Azospira inquinata: one gene and its partner. The protein of the gene in region 2 interacts with the protein of the main gene of each other region in a pairwise test. Links are inferred from orthologs where the notes say so. Each region holds a gene or a part of one and is shown on either strand. Other genes may lie near its edges. The genes, in order: Azoinq_RS10835 and Azoinq_RS00225.

Region 1 (3,121 bases), 2.3 Mb from region 2 along the record:
CCTCCGCCGGCACCGGCTGCATGGCCGCCCTGGACGCGGAACGTTATCTGGACAGCCTGGGACAAGCCTGACATGTCACGTAACCGGCGCCCCGGGGAGGCCAATCCCTTTCAGCGCCTCACCGAACTGCAACTGACCCCGGCCCCCGCCGGGGCCCAACCGGACCGGACTCCCACCCCAGCCCCGGCACCCTGCTCCCAGAAGCCCACCGCCGCGCCCCATTCCGAGCAGGCGGCATCCCCCGCTGGGACGGAGGATGAACAGGCCCTCTTCCGGCAGGCCATGGGGGATTTGCGCCCCATGAGCCACAACCAGGCGGAGCTGGCCCGGCCCAAGCCCCGTCCGGTGGTGCGTCCGAAGCTCAAGGAAAAGGCCGGGCCTTCGGCGGCCGCCCTGTCCCCCGCCTGGCTGCGCCAGTCCCTGGGGGAAAAGGACCTGTTCCGCCGCGCCATGGCGGACGCCACGCCCCTACCGGAAAGCGATCGAGCAGAAGTGGGCCGGGCGCCCCGCCGTCCCCGGCGGGTGGTGGAAACCAGCAGGCAGGAAGGTCCGGAAGATTCGGGCACCACCTTCCTGTCCCTCCAGGAAACCGACCCCCACTGGCTGTTTCTCCAGGCCGTAGGCACCATCACGCCCCTGGCAAACAACAACCGGGCCGAGGTGCCCCGCCCCCGTCCGGTCCCCAAGCCCCGGCCCCGCCCTAAGGCGGAAACCCAGGCCCCGGGCGAGGCTGCCCCGGCGGCACCGGAACGACGTACCGGCCTTTCCGACCATGCGCTGGCCAGTTTGCAGGAACGGGACGACGGCAGTTTCCTCCGCCCCGGGCTGGGGAGCCGCACCCTGGCCGACCTGCGCAAGGGACGCTGGGGCATTCAAGGGGAACTGGATCTGCACGGCTATAACCGGGACGAGGCCCGGGAGGTGCTGGCCCGCTTTCTCGCCTCCAGCCTGCGCCAGGGCCGCCGAGGCCTGCGCATCATCCACGGCAAGGGATTGGGCTCCCCCGGTGGGGATGGGGTGCTGAAACACCTTTCCCGGGCCTGGCTGGCCCAGCGGGAAGAAATCCTGGCCTTTTGCCCGGCCCCGGAACGGGACGGAGGGGACGGAGCCCTGCTGGTACTGCTCCAGAGCACCAGCAAAACGAGCTGATCCCGGTCCGGCGGTCAGCCCTTGGCATCCGGCAGCGGGGCGGGTTTTCCTGCCCCGACTGCTTGGCTGCTGATGTTCGGAGCCTGGCTAAGGCTTCCCCGGTCCATTTCCCCCCCTTTCCAGGGCTCCCTTCCCGGTATCCCTGCGTTTCCCTCTTTTATGGGTAGGACGCAGGGTTCCGCCTTTTTCTAGCCCTGGGTAGAACACCTAGGCGAGGCATCGCCAGCCTCATCTCAACGTATTCCCCCGCCAATCATCGGGGGAAGCTCCCCTCCGGAAGCAATCCGGCCCCCCATAAAATCGGCCCCGGGGCAGATGCTTGATCCGCGCCGAGGCCGACAGGTCACTTCCCCTGGGGGACGCCACCCGGGAGGGCTTAAACCGCCGCTTCGTCCGTTTCCCCGGTGCGGATGCGCACCGCATGTTCCACGGGGAAAACGAAAATTTTGCCGTCGCCGATCTTGCCGGTGCGGGCGGCTTTGATGATGGCATCAATGGCCCCATCCACCACCCCGTCGGAAACGATCACTTCCAGCTTCACCTTGGGCAGAAAATCCACCACATATTCGGCGCCCCGATAGAGCTCCGTGTGGCCCTTTTGCCGGCCAAAGCCCTTCACTTCCGTCACCGTCAGACCGGTGACCCCCACTTCGGACAGGGCTTCCCGCACTTCATCCAGCTTGAAAGGCTTAATGACCGCTTCGATCTTTTTCATGGACTCTCCTCTTATGCATGCATGGGTTAATGCTTACCACTCGTCAGGATACCGGTTGGTGATCGGGTAACGCCAGTCCTTCCCGAATCCCCGATGGGTCACCCGGATGCCGACCGGTGCCTGACGACGTTTGTATTCGCTGATTTTAAGGAGTCGCACCACCCGGCGCACGTCCGCTTCCGTGTAGCCCATGGCGATGATTTCCCGGGGCGACCGATCCTCTTCCATATAGGCGGCCATGATGGCGTCCAGCACCTCGTAGGGTGGCAGGGAATCCTGGTCGGTCTGGTCCGGCCGCAGTTCGGCGGAAGGGGGCCGGGTAATGATGCGCTCAGGAATAATCTCCCGCTCCCGGTTGATCCAGCGGGAAAGGCGATAGACAAAGGTCTTGGCGATATCCTTGATGACCGCAAAGCCCCCCGCCATATCCCCATACAGGGTGCAGTAGCCCACCCCCATTTCCGACTTGTTGCCCGTGGTGAGTACCAGGGCGCCGGAGCGATTGGAAATGGCCATGAGGATCAGGCCCCGAATCCGGGCCTGGAGATTTTCTTCCGTGGTATCTGCCCCCCGGACCGGGGTGGCCAGTTCCGCCGCCAGCATGTCCGTGAAGGTGGTCATGGCTGGGGCGATGGGGATTTCCTCGTAACGGACCCCCAGGTTACGGATCAGCTGACGGGAATCGTCCAGGCTCATGTCCGCCGTATAGGGGGAAGGCATCATCACCGCCCGCACCCGCTCCGCCCCCAGGGCTTCTACGGCCAGCACCAGGGTAAGGGCCGAGTCGATACCGCCGGAGAGGCCAATCACCGCCCCCGGAAAGCCGTTTTTACCAATGTAATCCCGAATCCCCAACACCAGGGCCTGATACACCTGGGCTTCCAAGGACAGGGCAGGAGCTACCTCGGCGGGCTGCACATCCCCGGCTCCATAGCGCACCAGGGCCAGGGCGGGCGCAAACTGGGGCAGACGGACACGCAGCTCACCCCCGGCGCCGATGGCGAAGGAGCCCCCGTCAAAGACCAGTTCATCCTGGCCCCCCACCAGATTGACGTAAATCATGGGCAAGCCGGTGGCGGCGTGGCGATCCCGCAACACCCGCAGCCGGTCTTCCCCTTTGTTCATGTGATAGGGCGAGGCGTTGAGCACCAGGAGCAGTTCCGCCCCGGCTTCCTTGGCCCCTTCCACCGCGCCGACCCGCCACACATCCTCACAGATGTTGAGGCCGACCCGTACCCCCTTCACGGAAAAGACGCA
Region 2 (3,451 bases):
CTACACCCCCTACCCCAAGTCCATCTGCACCTCGGTGAATCATCAGGTCTGCCACGGCATTCCGGGGGACCGGGTATTGAAGAGCGGGGATATCGTCAATCTGGATATCACGGTTATCAAGGACGGCTTCCACGGGGACACCAGCCGCATGTACCAGGTGGGGGACTGCTCCATCCAGGCCAAGCGCCTCTGCGAAGTCACCTTTGATTCCATGTGGCTGGGCATCGCCCAGGTGAAACCCGGCGCCCATCTGGGGGATATCGGGGAAGTGATCCAGAAATATGCGGAAAAGAACGGCTTTTCCGTGGTGCGGGAATTCTGCGGCCACGGCATCGGCCGGAACTTCCACGAAGATCCCCAGGTACTCCACTACGGCAAGGCCGGTACGGGTCTGGAATTCAAGCCGGGCATGATTTTCACCATTGAACCCATGCTCAACGCGGGCAAGGCCGCCATCCGGGAATTGGCGGACGGCTGGACCATCGTCACCAAGGACCACAGCCTCTCCGCCCAATGGGAACACACCATCCTGGTTACGGAAACCGGCGTAGATGTGCTGACCCTGTCCCCCAACTGCCGCCCCAAACCCGATTGGATTTAAACGTGGTCAGCCCCTCTCCCGCCCCCGCTCCAATTCTGGAATACAAACAGCAGTTGAAGGAGGGCCAGGCGGCCCTGTGCGCCACTTATCTGGAAACCGGAGACGCCCAGGCCCTGCTTAAGGCCCGCTGCCGTCTGGTGGATGACCTGTTGCGCCAGCTCTGGCGGGATCAGGGCTTTCCGGAAAGCGTGGATCTGGTGGCGGTGGGGGGCTATGGCCGGGGGGAACTCTACCCTGCCTCCGACATCGATCTGCTCATTCTCCTACCCGGCGCCCCGGATGAGGAACTGGCCCACCGCCTGGAATCCCTCATCAGCCTTTTCTGGGACATCGGCCTGGAAATCGGCCACAGCGTCCGAACCGTGGACGAGTGTCTGAAGGAGGCGGAAGGGGACATCACCGTCCAAACCGCCCTCATCGAAACCCGGCTACTCACCGGGGACCCAGAGCTGTTTCGGCACTTTGGCGAAGGGCTGCGCTCCCGCCTCAATCCCCAGGCCTTTTTCAAGGCCAAGAAACTGGAGCAGGAAGAGCGTTACGTCCGCTACCAGGAAACCCCCTTCGCCCTGGAACCCAATACCAAGGAAAGCCCGGGGGGCTTGCGGGACCTGCAACTGGTGCTATGGATTGCCCGGGCCGCCGGTTACGGCCACAGCTGGCAGGACCTGGAAAAACACGGTTTCATCACCCAGGAAGAGGTCTATGCCCTAGAGCAGGCCCAGAGCCAGCTGGAGACCATTCGTACCCGGCTACACATCGTGGCGGGGCGCCGGGAAGACCGGATACTCTTCGACTACCAGGAACCCCTGGCGGAACAGCTGGGCTACAAGGCCACCGCCACCCGGCGGGCCAGCGAAATGCTCATGCAGCGGTTTTACCGTACCGCCAAGCTGGTCACCCAACTCAACGTCATTCTCATGCAGAACCTGGGGGCCGCCATTTTCCCGCCCCCGGAACAAGCGCCGGAAGCCCTCAACGACCGTTTCCAGAACAACCACGGCCTGCTGGACGTGATTGAGGAAGACATTTTCCAGAAGCGCCCGGGCACCCTGCTGGAAGCCTTCCTCATGCTGGAACAGCACCCGGAACTGCGGGGCATGACCGCCCGCACCCTGCGGGCTCTGTGGCGGGCCCGGCTGCTCATTGACGACGCCTTCCGGGCCGATCCGGCCAACCGGGTCTGCTTCATCCGCCTCTTCCAGCAGCGCCAGGGCATCGTCCACGAATTCCGGCGCATGAACCAGTACGGCATTCTGGGCCGCTACCTGCCCAATTTCGGCCAGGTGGTGGGCCAGATGCAGCATGACCTGTTCCACGCCTACACGGTGGATCAACACATTCTCCAGGTGCTGCGCAATGTGCGCCGCTTCACCATGGACGAATTCGCCCACGAATACCCCCTCTGCTCCCGGCTCATCAACAGCTTCGAGCGCCACTGGGTACTCTTTGTCGCCGCCCTCTTCCACGACATTGCCAAGGGCCGGGGGGGGGATCACTCGGCCCTGGGGCAAAAAGACGCCCAGGAATTCTGCGAAGCCCACGGCATGTCGGCCGAAGACACGGAACTGGTGGTCTGGCTGGTGGGGGCCCACCTGGTCATGTCCCAGGTAGCGCAAAAGGAGGACATCTCCAATCCGGAGGTAATCGCCGCCTTTGCCGCCCGGGTCCAGGACCCGCGCCATCTCACCGCCCTTTACCTGCTCACCGTGGCAGACATCCGGGGCACCAGCCCCAAGGTCTGGAATGCCTGGAAAGGCAAGCTCCTGGAAGACCTGTACGGCATGACCATGAATCTCCTGGAAAAGGGGGAAGCCCCGGAACCCAAGGGGGTCATCCAGGAACGGCAGCAGGAAGCCCTGCGTCTCCTGCGCTACTTCGCCCTTTCCGACTCGGTGCACGAACGGCTCTGGAAGCAGTTGGATACCGTCTATTTCCTGCGCCATTCCGCGGAGGAAATCGCTTGGCACACCCGCTGTCTCCATTACCGCATCAACAGTGAAGCTCCGGTGGTCAAAACCCGCCTGCGCCATGGGGAAAACTCCCCCACCTGCGCCCTCCAGGTGATGGTGTACACCCCGGACCAGCCCGATCTCTTCGCCCGGCTCTGCGGCTTTTTCGGCCGGGCGGGCTACAACATCGTGGACGCCAAGATTCACACCACCAAGCACGGCTACGCCCTGGATAGCTTTGTCCTACTGGACGTGGGGGAACAGGAAATCACCCGGGAAATGGCGGCCATCGTGGAACACGAACTCTCCGAGCGTCTCATCGCCCAGCGCCCGCCGGAAGCGCCTCCCGGAGGACGGCTGTCCCGGCACGCCAAGCACTTCCCCATTGCGCCGGAAGTGGCCATTGCGCCGGACGAGCGGGGCCAGAATTACCTGCTCTCCATTGTGGCGGCGGACCGGCCGGGCCTGCTTTACCAAATCGCCATTATCCTGGCCAAGCACCACGCCCATCTCCACACGGCCAAGATCGTCACCCTGGGGGAACGGGTGGAGGACAATTTCCTCATTTCCGGGCAAAGCCTGGAACAGAGCGGCCCCCGTATTCAGCTGGAGAGCGAACTGTTGGAACAGCTGCAAATCTGAGTCGGGTCCTGGTAGCCGGGCAAGGCAAGGAAAAAAAGGGGCAGATGCCCCTTTTTCTTTAGCCATACCAACGGGTGCCTATTCCTGGGGCGGCCCGTCCCGATCCTCCGACACTTTGGGAAAAAGCAGATCCGTAAAGCCAAAGCGGGTGAAATCGGTCATCCGCATGGGGTAGAGCTTGCCGATCAGGTGGTCGCATTCGTGCTGCACCACCCGGGCGTGAAAGCCCTCCGCCACCCGGTCCAGAGGAGCGCCGTTT

Evidence for each region.
Region 1: the proteins of Azoinq_RS00225 (region 2) and Azoinq_RS10835 interact in binary tests that used the Escherichia coli proteins (3 or more experiments, as listed by UniProt). The link is inferred for Azospira inquinata from one-to-one orthologs.

The regions. Positions count from the first base shown.
Region 1 is NZ_CP064782.1:2,369,528-2,372,648, reverse strand. Bases 196-3,000 are described here. They hold Azoinq_RS10835 (P-II family nitrogen regulator), read right to left. Parts: upstream 1,865-3,000; coding sequence 1,526-1,864; downstream 196-1,525. Other genes in these bases: Azoinq_RS10830 (NAD+ synthase), read right to left, coding at 1,898-3,000; Azoinq_RS14925 (Smr/MutS family protein), read left to right, coding at 196-1,149. Outside these bases: trxB (thioredoxin-disulfide reductase), read left to right, coding at 1-71; more of Azoinq_RS14925, read left to right, coding at 73-195; more of Azoinq_RS10830, read right to left, coding at 3,001-3,121. UniProt on the Escherichia coli protein: P-II indirectly controls the transcription of the glutamine synthetase gene (glnA). P-II prevents NR-II-catalyzed conversion of NR-I to NR-I-phosphate, the transcriptional activator of GlnA. When P-II is uridylylated to P-II-UMP, these events are reversed.
Region 2 is NZ_CP064782.1:46,494-49,944, forward strand. What follows is about bases 263-3,397. They hold Azoinq_RS00225 ([protein-PII] uridylyltransferase), read left to right. Parts: upstream 263-603; coding sequence 604-3,192; downstream 3,193-3,397. Other genes in these bases: map (type I methionyl aminopeptidase), read left to right, coding at 263-601; def (peptide deformylase), read right to left, coding at 3,271-3,397. In the rest of the region: more of map, read left to right, coding at 1-262; more of def, read right to left, coding at 3,398-3,451.